DNA from 2 places in the Mesorhizobium sp. M1423 genome. Region 1 is predicted to be linked to the other one. Evidence: riboswitches for the same ligand, from Rfam matches in the RefSeq annotation. Region 1 holds a riboswitch; the other holds the start of a gene.
The links. Region 1 has a riboswitch for S-adenosylmethionine ahead of NKG95_RS23875 (O-succinylhomoserine sulfhydrylase). Riboswitches for the same ligand answer to the same signal wherever they lie in the genome.

Region 1 (8,195 bases):
GAGCACCGCGGTCCGGTGGCCGGCAAGACGATCGCCTGGACCGGCGACGGCAATAATGTCCTGCATTCTTTACTGGAGGCCTCTGCGCGGTTCCGCTTCAAGCTGAACGTCGCCGTGCCCGAAGGCAGCGAACCGGCTCAGAGGCATGTCGACTGGTCGAAGGCCAATGGCGGCAAGCTGAAATTCACTCGTTCGCCCGAGGAGGCCGTTCACGAGGCCGACTGCATCGTCACCGACTGCTGGGTCTCGATGGGTCAGGAGCACCGTGCGCGCGGCCACAATGTCTTCTTGCCCTATCAGGTCAACGCGGCCCTGATGGCGAAAGCCAAGCCGGACGCGCTGTTCATGCACTGTCTGCCGGCGCATCGCGGTGAGGAGGTTACCGACGAGGTCATCGATGGGCCGCATTCGGTGGTGTTCGACGAGGCCGAGAACCGGCTCCACGCCCAGAAGGCGGTTTTGGCCTGGTGCCTGGGCGCTTGATCCGGGCCGCCTTGATCCGGGAGTTCGTGGTGCCTATCTCAGGCGCATCACGCAAATCGAGCGCGTCTCGTCGCATGCGCCCCGGAGGGCGGCATCGCCGCGCCCCGGAGCTTTGTCATGTTGGAAACTCGTCAATTGGCTGAACATCAACCCAAGCTCGGCGAGTTCGGCTACGCCGGCGACGACCATGTCGTGCCGTTTGAGGTCGGCCCGCTCGACGTGCGCGGCCGTACCGTCCAGCTCGGGCCGATGCTCGACGCTATTCTCAGCCGCCACGAGTATCCCGAGCCGGTGGCACGACTACTGGCCGAAGCCTGTGTGCTGACCGTCCTGCTCGGAACTTCGTTGAAGTTCGAGGGCAAGTTCATTCTGCAGACCCGCACCGACGGGCCGGTCGATATGCTGGTCGCGGATTTCTCCACGCCGCACGCGCTGCGCGCCTATGCCCGCTTCGATGCCGACCGGCTGGAGGCTTTGACGGCTGCCGGCGAGACGTCGCCGCAGACGCTGCTCGGCAGCGGCGTCCTGGCGCTGACAATCGACCAGGGCGCCCACACGCAACGCTACCAGGGCATCGTCCAGCTCGACGGCGTCACGCTGGAAGAAGCCGCACGCACCTATTTCCGCCAATCGGAGCAGATTCCGACCGACCTACGGCTTTCGGTGGCCAAGCTTCTGACGCCCGGCGTCGGCGGTGCCCGCGAGCAATGGCGCGCCGGTGGCCTGCTGGCACAATTCCTGCCGCAGTCGCCGGAACGCATGCGCGTACCCGACCTTCCCGGAGGCGACGGCGATCCGCGTGAGGAAATCCACGACCCGACCGACAATTCCTGGCAGGAACTGCTGGCGCTGCTTGGTACCATTGAACCGACCGAGCTGATCGATCCGACTATCGGCGCCGAGCGGCTGCTTTACCGGCTGTTCCACGAGCATGGTGTCCGCGTCTTCGGCGGCGTGCCGGTCGCCGACCAGTGCTCATGCTCGAGGGAGAAGATCCGCGGCATCCTCGAGGGTTTTTCCGCCGAGGAGATCAGAGACAGCACCGAGGATGGTAGCATTCACGTCGCCTGCGAATTCTGCTCGAAGCAATATGACTTCGACCCGGCGGAATTTGCAGCGGCTCAATAACGAGCGTCAGTGCGGCTGCCTTCGCAGAACTTGGGTTCCTCGCCCCGCAAGGCGGGAAGAGGAATCAAAGTGAACGTCAATTGACGGTGCGCCGCGTGCCTGGCAAATCGAGTGAGAAGGCGGGGATGGCGACGTCGAAGGTCTCGCCCCGCTTGTTGCGCATTGTGTAGTGCCCGACCATGATGCCGGACGGGGTCGAGAGCGGGCATCCAGACGTATACTGATAGCTGTCGCCGGGGTTGAGTCCCGGTTGCTCGCCGACGACCCCGGGGCCGCGCACTTCCTCGACCTTGCCGGTGCCGTCGGTAATGTGCCAGTAGCGCGACAGAAGCTGCACGAACTCGTCCGACTGATTGTCGATGGTCACCTGGTAGCCCCAGACATAGCGGTTTTGCGGCGGGTCGGAGTGATCCTCCAGATAGAACGGCCTGACCTGCACTTCGATGTTGCGGGTGACGGCGCTGTACATAAACTGCTCCAAAGCAATGTAGATGGAACTTTCGACGCTCAGCGCAGTTTGATCAACGATGCGCGTCATCTCCTTGCCCGACTCAAGCGCAGGTGCCGAAAAACAATGTCATTTAAGTGACACATGACAATGATGGTGTGCAGGCTTGTGCCGGGCGACTCGGTGTTCTGTCGAATTGTTGAAAACGGCCGTCAGGCGGCCGGCATTTCTGGAGTGACCAGATCTCGATGGAACCGACATTCGCAGCCGCCCTCTTTTCCATAGCTCTCCTTCTTTCAAATCTCGCCAGCATCCTGTTAGCTTCGCTGAAGCTGAAGCGAGCAGCCAGGATCGCATCGCCCGCCGCCACCGTGCTACCGGTATCGATCGTCGTCCCGGCGCGCGGCGTCGAGCCGTTTACCGAGGAGACGCTGGAGCGCGCCTTCTCACTCGACTGGCCGCGCTACGAACTCATCTTCTGCGTCGCCCATGCCGACGACCCCGTGGTCAAGTCGATCACCGCTGCAATGGCGCGTTTTCCGGCTATACGCGCCCGGCTGCTCGTCGGCGACGACCGCATCAGCGGCAATCCGAAACTCAACAATTGCGTGAAGGGTTGGGAAGCGGCGCTTTATCGCTGGGTCATCCTTGCCGATTCCAACGTGCTTATGCCGAGCGATTATGTCCAGCAGCTGATGGCGGCATGGCGGCCCGACACCGGCCTCGTCTGCTCGACGCCGATCGGCTCGCGGCCTGAAGGGTTTTGGGGGGAGGTCGAATGCGCCTTTCTCAACACGCTGCAGGCACGCTGGCAGTACGCTGGAGAGGCGCTCGGCCTTGGCTTCGCCCAGGGCAAGAGCATGTTGTGGAACAAGCCGATGCTTGACGCCAATGGCGGCATCCGCGCACTGGCCGCCGAGATTGCCGAGGACGCCGCCGCGACCAAGCTGGTCAACCGGCTCGGACTGCGCGTCAATCTTGTCGCTTCGCCCTTCGAACAGCCGCTCGGCCGGCGCACGCTTGGCGAGATCTGGTCTCGGCAGGCGCGTTGGGCGCGGCTGCGCCGCGTCACCTTCGCGCTGTTCTTCGCCCCCGAGATCCTGATCGGAGCGGCGCCGCCGCTGGTGCTTGCGCTGATCGCGGCGGCTGACGCCGGCGTCAGCCTGCCGGCAACCGCCATCGCCGTGCTGGTCGCGGCCTACCTGCCGGAATGTGCCCTGGCCTGGGTCAAAGGATGGCACCTGTCGCTGCGCACCATCCTGGCGATGATGGTTCGCGACTGCATGCTGCCGGCGATATGGGCGCGCGGCTGGCTGAGCGGCGCCGTCGACTGGCGCGGCAACGTTATGACCATCCAGACCAAGGCCGTCGCGGAGCTGGAAGAGACCCCGTCCGGCGCCTGACCGGCGCGTCCCCGCTCACCTCTGTTCGGTCAGCCCTATCCGGCGGCTCTCAGCGCTTGCTCGATGTCTTCGAGCAGATCGTCGGTATCTTCCAGGCCGACGGAAAGCCTGAGCGTGCCCGGCCCGATACCGAGCTCGGCGCGGGCCTCATCGGTCAAGTTCTTGTGCGTGGTCGTCGCCGGATGAGTGATCAGGCTCTTGGCGTCGCCGAGATTGTTGGAAATCAGCACGATGTCGAGCGCGTTCTGGAAAGCAAAGGCCGCCTGCTTGCCGCCCTTCACATCCAGGCAGATCAGCGTTGAGCCGCCTGACATCTGTTTCTTGACCACGGCCGCTTGCGGGTGGTCGGCACGGCCGGGATAGATGACGCGGGCGATTTGCGGGCGCTCGGCGAGGAAATCCGCGATGCGGCCGGCACTTTCCGTCTGCTGGCGTACGCGCAGCGGCAGCGTCTCCAGGCCTTTCAGCAGGGTCCAGGCATTGAAGGGCGAGAGGCTGGGGCCGGTGTGGCGGAAATAGTCATGCAGGTTCTCGTCGATCCATTTTTTGTCCGACAAGATAACGCCTCCAAGGCAGCGCCCTTGGCCGTCAATATGCTTGGTGGCCGAATAGACGACGATATGGGCGCCGAGCTGCAAGGGTTTCTGCTGCAAGGGCGTGGCGAAGACATTGTCGACGATCAGCCTGGCGCCGATCGAGTTGGCAAGTGCCGCGACGGCGGCGATGTCGACCACCTCCAGCGTTGGGTTGGTCGGGCTTTCCAGGAAGAACAGTTTGGTGTTCGGCTTGACCGCCTGTTCCCAATTGGCGATGTCAGTGCCATCGACCAGCGTTGCCTCGATGCCGTATTTCGGCGCCAGCGTCTCGACCACCCAGCGGCAGGAGCCGAACAATGCGCGCGCCGCCACGATATGGTCGCCCGCCTTGGCGCTGCACAGCAATGCTGCCGTCACCGCCGCCATGCCGGACGCCGTGGCGCGCGCGTCCTCGGCGCCTTCCAGCGCGCACATACGCTTTTCGAACATGTCGACCGTCGGATTGGCATAGCGCGAATAGATGAAGCCCGGCTCCTCACCCTTGAAGCGCGCTTCCGCTGCTTGCGCCGTCTCGTAGACATAGCCTTGGGTGAGATACATCGCCTCAGAGGTCTCGCCGAAGCCGGAACGCAGCGTCCCGGCATGCACGAGTGCGGTCTGAGGCTTCCAGTCGCGCTTCTTGGTCATCATTCTATCCAAACACCAAAAATGGTCCAAACAACAAAAAACCGGTCGCGAAAGTCGCAACCGGTCCATATGGCCTTGCGGCCCGACGGTCCTTTAGCGACTTATTTAACGTGGCTGCAAGCCGACCGGCCAAATCACCACGGGATAACGAGCTTTAGACCCGCACCACGCTTGCGTCAATTGCCGGCATGATTAAGACGGTTGTACCAAGCAGGTGCCAAAGGCGTCCACGGTTTGTGGCAAGGACCTGCGACGAAACAAGACCTCGCCCGGTGTTCGAACGGAGCCAGACCCTTGCGGCAGACAGGCATTCTTCCCGATCGGGATATTTCCGCGCTGTTCCAGACGGGCGCGCTGAAATCGCCGCGCGCGCTCGATGCCGACCAGATCCAGCCGGCCAGCCTTGACCTCAGGCTCGGTGACAAGGCCTGGCGCGTGCGTGCTTCCTTCTTGCCCGGCCCGGACCACAGAGTTGTCGACAAGCTCGACCGGCTGAAGCTGCACGAGATCAACCTCGCCGAAGGTGCCGTGCTCGAAACCGGCTGCGTCTACATCGTGCCACTGCTGGAAAGCCTGGCGCTGCCCGCGCATATTTCGGCTTCGGCCAACCCGAAGAGCTCGACGGGGCGGCTCGACATCTTCACTCGGGTAATGACCGACCGCGGCCACGAGTTCGACAAGATGGCCGCCGGCTATGAAGGCCCGCTCTATCTGGAGGTCAGCCCGCGCACCTTCCCGATCGTCGTGCGCACCGGCTCGCGGCTGTCGCAGATCAGGTTCCGCACCGGCAATGCGCTCTTGTCGGAAAGCGAACTGCACGACCTGCATCGCGCCGAGATGCTGGTCGCCACCGAGCCACCCAACATCTCAGGCGGCGGCATCGCGCTGTCGATCGACCTCGACGGCGACAAGGACGGGCTGGTCGGCTACCGCGGCAAGCACCACACCGGCCTGGTCGACGTCGACAAGCGCGCCGCGCAGGATGTCGTCGATTTCTGGGAGCCGCTCTACAAGAGCGGTGCCGGCGAGCTGGTGCTCGATCCGGACGAATTCTATATTCTGGTGTCGCGCGAGGCGGTGCATGTGCCGCCGCTCTACGCCGCCGAAATGACGCCTTTCGACCCGCTGGTCGGCGAGTTCCGCGTCCATTATGCCGGTTTCTTCGACCCGGGTTTTGGCCATTCGGCGTCGGGCGGCACCGGCAGCCGGGCGGTGCTCGAGGTGCGTAGCCACGAAGTGCCGTTCATCCTCGACCACGGCCAGATCGTTGGACGGCTGGTCTACGAGCACATGCTGAAACGGCCGCAGGCACTCTACGGCACCGATCTCGGCTCCAACTATCAGGCGCAGGGCCTAAAACTGTCCAAGCATTTCCGCGCCGCGCGCTGAGCTTCCCCTTACTTGCGGCCTATGCCGGCTCAAAGCGCCTTCACCGCGACCTTCACCGGCTGCTCGATTTCGAGCGGGTTGCGCAGCGGCAGGCCGAAATCCTGCGCCTCGATTTCGAACACGTCGCCAGCCTCCGTCCTGATGCCGTCAGCGAAGGACAGCGTCGCCGTGCCGAACATGTGCACATGCACGTCGCCCGGCTGGCGGAAGGCCGAGTATTTGAAGTGGTGATGCTCGAGATTGCCAATGGTGTGCGACATGTTCGCCTCGCCCGACAGGAACGGCTTTTCCCAAAGCAGCTTGCCGTGGCGCAGGATGCGTGAAGCGCCGCGGATATCGGATGGCAAATCGCCGATCAGGATCTCCGGCCCGAACGAGGCGTTGCGCAGTTTCGAATGGGCGAGGAAGAGATAATTCACGCGCTCGGTGACGTGGTCGGAAAACTCGTTCGACAGCGTGAAGCCGACGCGGAACGGGGCGCCGTCGTCGCCGATCACATAGATTCCGGCGATTTCCGGCTCCTCGCCGGCATCCTGGGCGAAGGCGGGCGACATGAGCGCCGCGCCGGGCGCCACTGCCATGGTACCGTTACCCTTGTAGAACCATTCGGGCTGCACGCCGATCTGGCCCTTCGCCGGCTTGCCGCCCTCCAGCCCCATGCGGAACATCTTCATGGAATCGGTCAGCTGTTCCTCGCCGCCATCGCTGAGCTTCTTGTGCATGGAATCGCGGGTCGCGGCGGAGCCGAGATGCGTCAGCCCGGTGCCGGTGAGATGGAGATGCGCCGGATCGGGATGGTTGATCGGCGACAGCAGCCGTCCCTTCTTGTAGGCTGCGTCGAGATCGACGGTTTCGCCGAAGCCCTTGCGCTCGATCAGGGCGACAAGCCCGGTGCCGGTGCGCGCGGCTTCCATCGCCAGCGAATAGACGCTGCGAGCGCCGTTGATGACGCGGGTCTTGCCGCCGTTGCGGGCAACGACGCGGATCGTCTCGGCGTCGTCGAGGATCTGTGAGATCAGCATGGTAACCCTCTCTGAATTGCGGCCTGCCTTCTTGGCAAACCCTGCCCGGCGCGGCTCGGACCCTGTCCACGCCGCGGTTGAAATTCTTCGTCCGGATTGCGCTCGCGGGTCAGGTCCCTCGGGGGACTTCTTCGCGCCGCCCGGCAGCGCCGCGATGTGACCCGTATGCCTCCTGGTTGCCTCTCAAGCCTTGTTCTTGTTGTAGACGTCGAAGACGACGGCGCCGAGCAGCACCAGGCCTTTGACCACCTGCTGCCAATCGACATTGACGCCCATGATCGACATGCCGTTGTTCATGACGCCCATGATGAAACCGCCGACCACCGCGCCGATGACCTGGCCGACGCCGCCCATCGCCGAAGCGCCACCAATGAACACCGCGGCGATGACGTCGAGTTCGCTGCCGAGGCCCGCCGCCGGCACCGCCTGCCCCAGGCGCGCCGCGATAATCAGGCCGCCGAGTGCCGACAGCACGCCCATGTTGATGAACACCATCAACGTCAGCCGTTCGGTCTTGATGCCCGATAGCTGCGCTGCCTTGGCATTGCCGCCCATCGCATAGATGCGGCGGCCGATCGTCATGCGTTTGGTAACGAAGACGAACAACGCGATCAGCACGCCCATCACCATGAGAACGATGGGCAGGCCCCTATAGGTGGCGAATTGGTAGACCAGAAACAGCGCCAGCCCGCTGATCACCAGGGTCTTGACGACGAACAGCGAGAAAGGCTCGGCTTCGTAGCCATGCCGCTCGCGGGTGCGCCGCGCCCTGAGCCCGAAATAGGCATAGGCGAGCACGGCGGCGAGGCCGATCACGATAGTCGTCAGGTGCAGCGTCAGGCCGCTGCCGACAATGGTTTTGCCGGCGGCGTTCACGGTCGGTGGTATCAGCGTCAATGGGCCGATCAGGTCCGGAATGAAGCCGGAACTCAGCGCCTTGAAGCCGACTGGAAGCGGCCCCACGGAAGACCCGCCACCCAGCAGCGCCTGGCAGATGCCGCGGAAGATCAGCATGCCCGCCAGCGTGACGATGAAGCTCGGTATTCGGTGATAGGCAATCCAGTAGCCTTGTGCCGCGCCGATTGCGCCGCCCACGATC
Region 2 (8,195 bases), on a different contig from region 1:
CTGATTGTGACGAACCACCTCACCGGTGGTGTTTCAGTCCGTCTACCTGTTGTTGCCGAAAGCGACAGCCCGCCCGTGCCACCCGCGTTAACGAAAGCCGCAGCATGACGTCAAGTGACGAGCGCCCGCCGCCCAGCCAACGTCGCCGCCTGTTGTGGCTTGCCGCTTTCATTCTCGTGCTGTTCGGCATCTACAGCGCCGGCTGGTTCTGCCTGGCGGACTTGGTCGAGAGCGCAACCGACAAGGCGGTCGCCGATCTCGACGACAAAGGCATCAAGGCCGACTGCGCCAATCTCGCGGTCAGCGGCTATCCCTTCACCTTCACCCTTTCCTGCGACAGTCTGGCTTACGAGGACGACAGCCGCAACGTCGCTGCATCGACAGGCAAAATCAATGCCGCCACGCAGATCACGCGGCTTCTGTCGCCTGCCGCCGAGTTCAGGGGGCCGCTCAGGACCTCTGTTCCCGGCATGACGCCGCTGTGGATCGACTGGGATGATTTGCAAGCCGACATGAAGCTGTCCTGGCCGCTGCCGAGGCGCCTCTCGCTGCAGGCAGAAGGCCTGTCCGGCCAGACCGATCCGGCGGACGACACCGATCCCGTCTCGCTGTTCAGCGCCGGAACCGCCACCGGACAATTGCGCCCAAACGGCCCGGACATCGACTATGCCGGCAATTTCACCGATCTCGAAATCGACGCAGAGGCCATCGGCGGGCGCGTCTTGCCGCCGCTCGACGGCAGCGGCGACGTGACATTGAAGAACGGCGTGACGCTGATCAAGGCAAGTCCGAAGAGCCTGCGCGGCCAGGCGGCCGAAATCCACGAGCTCGATCTGTCTTCAGGAACCGCGCGCATCACCGTTTCCGGACCGCTGTCGGTCGATGACGACGGTCTCATAAATGCCGACCTGATGATCAAGCTCACTGACCCGAAGGCCGTGGCGGCAATCCTCGCCACCGCCATCCCCGAGCAGAAGAAAGAAATCCAGACCGGCTTCGCCGGACTGGCGCTGCTCGGCAACGCACCGTCGATGCCGCTGAAGATCGTCAAGGGCAAGGCCTCGCTCGGCTTCATCCCGCTCGGCAAGATCAAGCCGCTCGACTAGAGCAATTCCAGGAAAAGTGTGAACGGTTTTCCGTCCGGAATTGCGTCAAACAAAAAGATAGACCGGTTCGGCGTTTTCCGTGAAACGATGAACCGTTCTGGGGCGGCACGGCCTGCGATCGGCTTGCCGCGGCTTATCCCTTCGGCGGGTGTTCGACTGCCTGGCGGCCGAAATCCGGTACGTCGATGTCCTGGCCGGCCTCGATGATCGAGCGGCGGACAGCGCGGGTGCGGGTGAACAGGTCGAACAGCTTTTCGCCGTCGCCCCAGCGGATCGCCCGCTGCAGCGAGGACAGATCCTCGGAAAACCGCGCCAGCATTTCGAGAATGGCGTCCTTGTTGTGCAGGCAGACGTCGCGCCACATGGTCGGGTCGGACGCCGCCAGACGGGTGAAGTCGCGAAAGCCGGAGGCCGAGTATTTGATGACCTCGGACTTGGTCACCGACTCCAGATCGTCGGCGGTACCGACGATGTTGTAGGCGATGATGTGCGGCAAGTGCGAAACGATGGCCAGCGTCATGTCGTGATGCTGCGGGTCCATCGTGTCGATGTTGGAGCCGCAGCGGCGCCAGAATTCCGAGAGCTTTTCCAGTGCCGCGGCATCGGTGCCGGGCAGCGGCGTGAAGATGCACCAGCGGTTCTCGAACAGTTCGGCAAAACCGGCATCCGGTCCCGATTTTTCGGTGCCGGCCAAAGGATGGCCGGGGATGAAGTGCACGCCATCAGGCACATGCGGCTGCATCTGCGCGATCACCGATGCCTTGGTCGAGCCGACATCGGTGAGGATGGTGCCCTTCTTCAGCGCCGGTGCGATCTCCTGGGCGACCGTGCCTGAAGAGCCGACCGGCACCGAAACGATGACCAGATCGGCATCGCGAACCGCTTCTTTCGCATCTGTCGTGTAGGTGTCGCCAAGGCCGAGTTGGCTCGCCCGCTCCAGCGTCGCTTCGCTGCGCGTCGAAATGGCGACTTGGCCGGCAAGTCCCTCGCGGCGGATGACGCGGGCCAGCGACGAACCGATCAGGCCGATGCCGACCAGCGCGATCTTTTCGAACATCGGTGAGGTCATGGTGCCCTAGCTTTTCAGGAATGTCGCGAGTGCTGCGACAACGCCGCGATTAGCCTCTTCGGTGCCGATGCTCATGCGCAGCGCGTTGGGAAAACCGTAGCCGGAAACGCGCCGCAATATGTAGCCGCGCGCACTGAGGTAGTCGTCGGCGGCCGCCGCCGAATGCTTTTTGTCCTCGGGAAAGTGGATCAGGATGAAATTGCCGACGCTCGGGGTCACCCGCAGCCCGAGCCCGGTCAATTGCTCGCTCAGCCAGGCCAGCCAGGTCTCGTTATGCGCGACGCTGCGCTCGATATGAGCCCGGTCGCGGATCGCCGCGATGCCTGCCTCGATCGCCGTCGCATTGACGTTGAAGGGCCCGCGCACGCGGTTGATCGCGTCGATGACGTGCGTTGGCGCATAGATCCAGCCGATCCTCGCGCCACCGAGGCCCAATTTCGAGAAAGTGCGGGTCATGACTACGTTTTCCGCGCTGCCCACCAACTCGACGCCGGATTCATAGTCGTTGCGCCGGACATATTCGGCGTAGGCGGCATCCAGCACCAGAAGCACGTTTCGCGGCAGGCCCGCATGCAGGCGGCGCACCTCCTGGAACGGCACGTAAGTGCCGGTCGGGTTGTTCGGATTGGCAAGGAAGATGATCCTGGTACGCGGCGTCACCGCGGCGAGGATCGCATCGATGTCGGCGCGTTCATCAGTCTCCTTGACCGTTACCGGGACGGCACCGGCCGACTGGATGTAGATCTTGTAGACCATGAAGCCGTGTTCGGTGATGATGGCTTCATCGCCGGGCGCGAGGTAGGTCTGCGCAAGCAGGCCCAGGATCTCGTCGGAACCGTTGGAGCAGACGATGTTCGCCGGATTGAGCCCGTGCACGTCGGCGATCGCCTCCCGCAGGCGCCTGGCGCTGCCGTCGGGATAGACCGCGAGCTTGTCGGCGACCGCGCGCGCGGCCTCTATCGCCTTTGGCGAAGGACCGAGCGGGTTCTCGTTCGCCGACAGTTTGTGGACTTTGACGACACCTTCAGGCGCCGCGCTCTTGCCGGGCACATAGGCTTCGATGTCCATGATGCCGGCGCGGGGCGTTGGACGTGTCTGATCCGGTGTCTGGCTCATTCCATGAAATCCGTCGAGGAAGCCTCCATCCGGAAGCCGCAGCGGAAATACAAGCCGTGGCCCGGAATGTCGAGGGGCGGCAATTCGGGATCAATAACTTGCCGTTGACGAAGCCATGCGTCAGTCCTAGAAGAGCAGCGACAGTTCCGTGGTGATTTGGCCGGTCGGCTTGCAGCCACGTTAAACAACTTGCTAAAGGGCCGTTTGCATCTTGTAACCGGCTTTGCGAAGGCATGGCCGGTTTTTTGTTGCCCTGACTGGTTGTTGCCCGGACCGGCGGACAACTGAAGGCCGGGCAAGGAGATGTGATGGTCGCTTTGCGCGCGCGAAAAACCAACAACGAGGCCGACCAGCCGTCGAGCCCGGCGTTGCGTTTCGGCGCCGACAAGCCGCTCAAGCTCGACGCCGGCACGCTGCTGTCGCCGTTCCAGATCGCCTACCAGACCTATGGCACGCTCAACGACGCGCGCTCCAACGCCATCCTCGTCTGCCATGCGCTGACCGGTGACCAGCATGTCGCCAACACCAATCCGGTGACCGGCAAGCCGGGCTGGTGGGAAGTGCTGATCGGCCCCGGCAAGATCATCGATACCGACCGTTTCTTCGTCATCTCGTCCAACGTCATCGGCGGCTGCCTCGGTTCCACCGGCCCCGCCTCGACAAATCCCGCAACCGCCAAGCCTTACGGGCTCGACCTGCCGATCATCACCATCCGCGACATGGTGCGGGCGCAGCTGATGCTGGTCGAGCATTTCGGCATCGAACAGCTGTTCAGCGTGCTGGGCGGCTCGATGGGCGGCATGCAGGTGCTGCAATGGGCCTCCAGCTATCCCGAGCGCGTCTTCTCGGCCCTGCCGATCGCCACCGGCGCCCGCCATTCCTCGCAGAACATCGCTTTCCACGAGGTCGGCAGGCAAGCGGTGATGGCCGACCCCGACTGGCATGGCGGCAAATATTTCGAGCACGGCAAGCGACCGGAAAAGGGGCTGGCGGTGGCGCGCATGGCCGCCCACATCACCTATCTGTCGGAAGCAGCGCTGCACCGCAAGTTCGGCCGCAACCTGCAGGACCGCGAAGCGCTGACCTTCGGGTTCGATGCCGACTTCCAGATCGAGAGCTATCTGCGCCATCAGGGCATGACCTTCGTCGATCGCTTCGATGCCAACTCCTATCTCTACATGACCCGGGCGATGGACTATTTCGATCTCGCCGCCGACCATGGCGGCCGGCTGGCCGATGCCTTCGCCGGCACCAAGACCCGTTTTTGCCTAGTCTCCTTCACCAGCGACTGGCTGTTCCCGACCGAGGAGAGCCGCTCGGTCGTTCACGCGCTGAACGCGGCCGGCGCCTCGGTATCGTTCGTCGAAATCGAGACCGACCGCGGCCACGACGCCTTCCTGCTCGACGAGCCGGAACTGTTCGCCGCCATCAAAGGCTTCATCGCCTCGGCGGCGCGGGCGAGAGGGCTCGGCGCATGACCCCGAAAGGTTGCAGGCTTTTCGGATCAGGACCATGTGCCAGGCATCAGCGCATGACCCTGAAAAGTTGCAGACTTTTCGGATCGGGATCATGCGCCGAGCAAGAGGCGAGCCCATGAGCGTCAACCGCGCCCAGCGCGTCGACCTCGAAGTCGTCGCCGATCTCATCCCGCCGCAGTCGCGGGTGCTGGACGTCGGTTCCGGCGACGGCCTGCTGCTCGAATTGCTGCAGGCGACCAAGAAGGTCGACGGCCGCGGGCTGGAACTGTCGCAGCGCGGCGTCAACGAATGCGTGGCGCGCGGCCTGTCGGTCATTCAAGGCGATGCCGACAAGGACCTCCAATTCTATCCCGACAAGGGCTTCGACTTTGTCGTCTTGTCGCAGACCTTGCAGGCGACCCGCAATCCGAAGCTGGTGCTCGACGAACTGCTCCGGATCGGCAACCGCGCCATCGTCTCATTTCCCAATTTCGGCCACTGGCGGGTGCGCTTTTCGCTGCTCTTCAACGGCCGAATGCCGGTGACCAAGGACCTGCCCTATTACTGGTACGACACCCCCAACATCCATTTCTGCACCATTCGCGATTTCGTCAATCTATGCGACGAGCTGGGCGCGACGGTGGAAAAGGCAACCGCGCTCGACGCCAACGGCCAGCGGATCGGCTTCTCGATGCCGTGGTGGTTCTGGAACTTTTTCGGCCAGCAGGCGGTATTTCTGCTGAAACGGTAGCAGGCCGCCCGCGAGCCGATCATTCCCCTTATTCAAGCACGTCGGTGGCCTTGTGCGGGTGCTCGACGCCGTCGACGAAGACCACGTCGGACTGAGAATTCGCGGTGCGCAGCGGCAGATCTCCTGATAGGCGGGCGAGCGGTACCATCCGCGCGCCTGCTGCATGTCTGGAAACTCGATCATGACGAGGTGCCCCGGCCAATTGTTTTCAACCACGTCCCCCTCGCTGCCATGCACAATGAAGCGCCCGCCGAACGGCTCAAGCGTGGCATCGATCTTCTGCAGGTACTCGACGATCGACGGCCCCGGCGTGACCTGGCGCATATGGGCGACGGCGTAGGCGGTCATGGTGTAACTCCTTGTGGTCGAAAGCCGGACAACCGGCTTGATGGGAGCAGTTTGCCGGGACGTTGCGCGCTGGTCGATTACCCCCGAGGTAATGACACCGAATACAAAACTGGCGCGCCGCTGCCGTCACCTGAAAGATATTTCTCCTGGCACCGATGATTTCCGCCCACCTGCGCTGTCCTTATCGATGAGCGCGCCTGGATGGTCCGGCGGCCGGGAACAGAGAGGTGATCCATGGGATCGTTGCAAAATCAGAATGTCGTCGTCGTCGGAGGCAGCCGGGGTGTCGGCCGCTCCATTGCGGAGGTCGCCCTCAAGGAGAAAGCGACGGTGCTGGCGGTCGCCCGCGGAAAACAGACCCTGGCGCAATTTGCCTGGGAGGTCTCCGGCGTGAAGACGCTCGCGATCGATGCGACGGTGGACTCCGCCCCCGATAAGGTCTTCGCCGCGCTTGAGCCGGACGTGCTGGTGATCTGCGCAGGTGCGCTGGCCCCTTCCGCGCCGGTGCATGAACAGAACTGGAAGGCCTTCTCGGCAAATTGGGACACCGACGTCAAGGCGTCGTTCCTGTTTTGCCGGGCCGCTCTGCGCCGTCCGCTCAAGCCGGGAACCCGGATCGTTCTGATCTCCAGCGGCGCGGCCTTGACCGGCGGACCACCCAATGCCGGCGGCTATGCCGGCGCAAAACGCATGCAGATGTTCCTGGCCGGTCATAGCCAGAAGGAGTCGGACCGGCTTGGCCTCGGCCTGCGCTTCATGGCGCTCGCGCCGATGCGGATCATGCCGGAGACCGGCGTGGGCAAGGCCGGCGTCGACAGCATCGCGGCCTATATGGGCATCCAGCCGGCGGACTTCATCGCCGCCATGACCGACATGCAGACGCCGGCCGATGTCGGACGGGCGGTGGTCGCACTCGCCACCGGCCAGCCGCAAGGCAGTTCCTTCATGGTGAGCGGGAGCGGGCTTGCCCCGGCCGCCTGAGGCGCGCGTAATGCAAACCTGACCCGGAACCCGAAAGTAGCATGACAGACGCTCAACCACCTCTGGAACCGGCACGCCAGCCGATCCTCGATCGGCTGGCCTTCGAGAAGGTCACGGCCGCGCATCGCCGCGAGCTCAAGCTGCATTGCTATCGCATGATGGGTTCGCTGCACGAGGCCGACGACCTCGTCCAGGACACGTTGCTTCGCGCCTGGCGCGCAAGGTCGGAGTTCGACGGGCGGGGTTCGGTTCGCGGTTGGCTCTATATGATCGCGACCAATGCTTGCCTTAACGCCATCAAGGCGAGGTCGAGGGCGCGTCGCATTCTCCGGGAACCCGGACGGCCGCCGTCGCACGGGGCGGCCATAGGCGGGCCCGTAGCTGACGTCGCGTGGCTGGAGCCCTACCCCGACGCCGAGCTTCCAGACATTGCCGGCAGCGAGCCAGGTCCGGAAGCCCGTTACGAGAGCCGCGAGGCCGTCCAGCTCGCCTTCGTCGCCGCTATCCAGGATCTGCCGCCCAGGCAGCGCGCCGCGCTGCTGCTTGCCGACGTCCTGGGATGGTCGGCCGTCGAGACGGCGCGTTTGCTGGGCGGATCGACGGCTTCGATCAACAGCGCGTTGCAGCGCGCCCGCGCAACGCTGACGGCGCGCTATCCTGGCGGACGGCCGGCCAGCCGATCACGGCCCAACCCCGAAGAAGGCCTGCTGCTCGAACGTTACATGCAGGCCTGGCAGGCCGCCAATCTCGAAGGTTTGATCGAGCTCCTGCGTGAGGACGCCATCTATACCATGCCGCCTTGGCGCGAATGGTATCAAGGCCGCGAAGCGATCCGCGGTTTCTTCGAGACCGTCTGGCCGAGGTTCGGCGGCTTCCGCACGCTGGCCACCGCGGCCAATGGCCAGCCGGCGGTCGGGGTCTATTCCCGCAGCCACGATGACCCGGCGTGGCGGGCCCATTCCCTGCATGTGTTCGAGCCAGCCGAGGGCGGGATCGCTTCCTTGACGATCTTCATAGGGCCGCTCGGGCCATCTCTGTTCCCGGCCTTCGGCCTGCCACCGGCCTAGCTTACCCGCGGGCAAGCCTTACCGGTCGAGTTCCGGGAAATACGGGTCGGAGAAAAACCGCCGGTCGCGCTCGCCTTGCAGGCAGTCGATCGGTGCGTCGGTGCGGATCGTCCTCGGATCCTCCTTGGGATACTCGACGCCGCTGACCTCGAGGATCAGTTTGCGGCGAGTGGCGGTGGCGAATTCGGAAACCGCGTAGATCGGTAGCACGAACGAGCCCGGTCCGCCGGTGACGCATTCGGCATAATACCGGTCGAGATGGCTGAAGGTCGGTGACGGGCTGATCAGGATCGGCAACCC

Region 2: it holds a riboswitch for S-adenosylmethionine, as region 1 does, so the genes downstream of both, metX (homoserine O-acetyltransferase MetX) here and NKG95_RS23875 (O-succinylhomoserine sulfhydrylase) in region 1, are expected to answer to the same signal.

Annotation. Positions count from the first base shown of each region.
Region 1 covers NZ_JAMYKU010000021.1:21,105-29,299, forward strand. The annotation lists gene argF (ornithine carbamoyltransferase) at 1-483, shown strand, start outside; gene NKG95_RS23860 (Hsp33 family molecular chaperone) at 601-1,611, shown strand; gene apaG (Co2+/Mg2+ efflux facilitator ApaG/CorD) at 1,688-2,080, opposite strand; gene NKG95_RS23870 (ceramide glucosyltransferase) at 2,308-3,462, shown strand; gene NKG95_RS23875 (O-succinylhomoserine sulfhydrylase) at 3,498-4,688, opposite strand; SAM riboswitch at 4,759-4,836, opposite strand; gene NKG95_RS23880 (2'-deoxycytidine 5'-triphosphate deaminase) at 4,980-6,074, shown strand; gene araD1 (AraD1 family protein) at 6,104-7,096, opposite strand; gene mmsB (multiple monosaccharide ABC transporter permease) at 7,280-8,195, opposite strand, start outside.
Region 2 covers NZ_JAMYKU010000013.1:76,355-84,549, reverse strand. The annotation lists gene NKG95_RS17755 (DUF2125 domain-containing protein) at 105-1,106, shown strand; gene NKG95_RS17750 (prephenate/arogenate dehydrogenase family protein) at 1,240-2,175, opposite strand; gene hisC (histidinol-phosphate transaminase) at 2,182-3,291, opposite strand; SAM riboswitch at 3,430-3,507, shown strand; gene metX (homoserine O-acetyltransferase MetX) at 3,600-4,769, shown strand; gene metW (methionine biosynthesis protein MetW) at 4,885-5,499, shown strand; partial or broken gene NKG95_RS17730 (DUF1330 domain-containing protein) at 5,528-5,847, opposite strand; gene NKG95_RS17725 (SDR family NAD(P)-dependent oxidoreductase) at 6,082-6,828, shown strand; gene NKG95_RS17720 (RNA polymerase subunit sigma-70) at 6,870-7,895, shown strand; gene NKG95_RS17715 (DUF1194 domain-containing protein) at 7,914-8,195, opposite strand, start outside.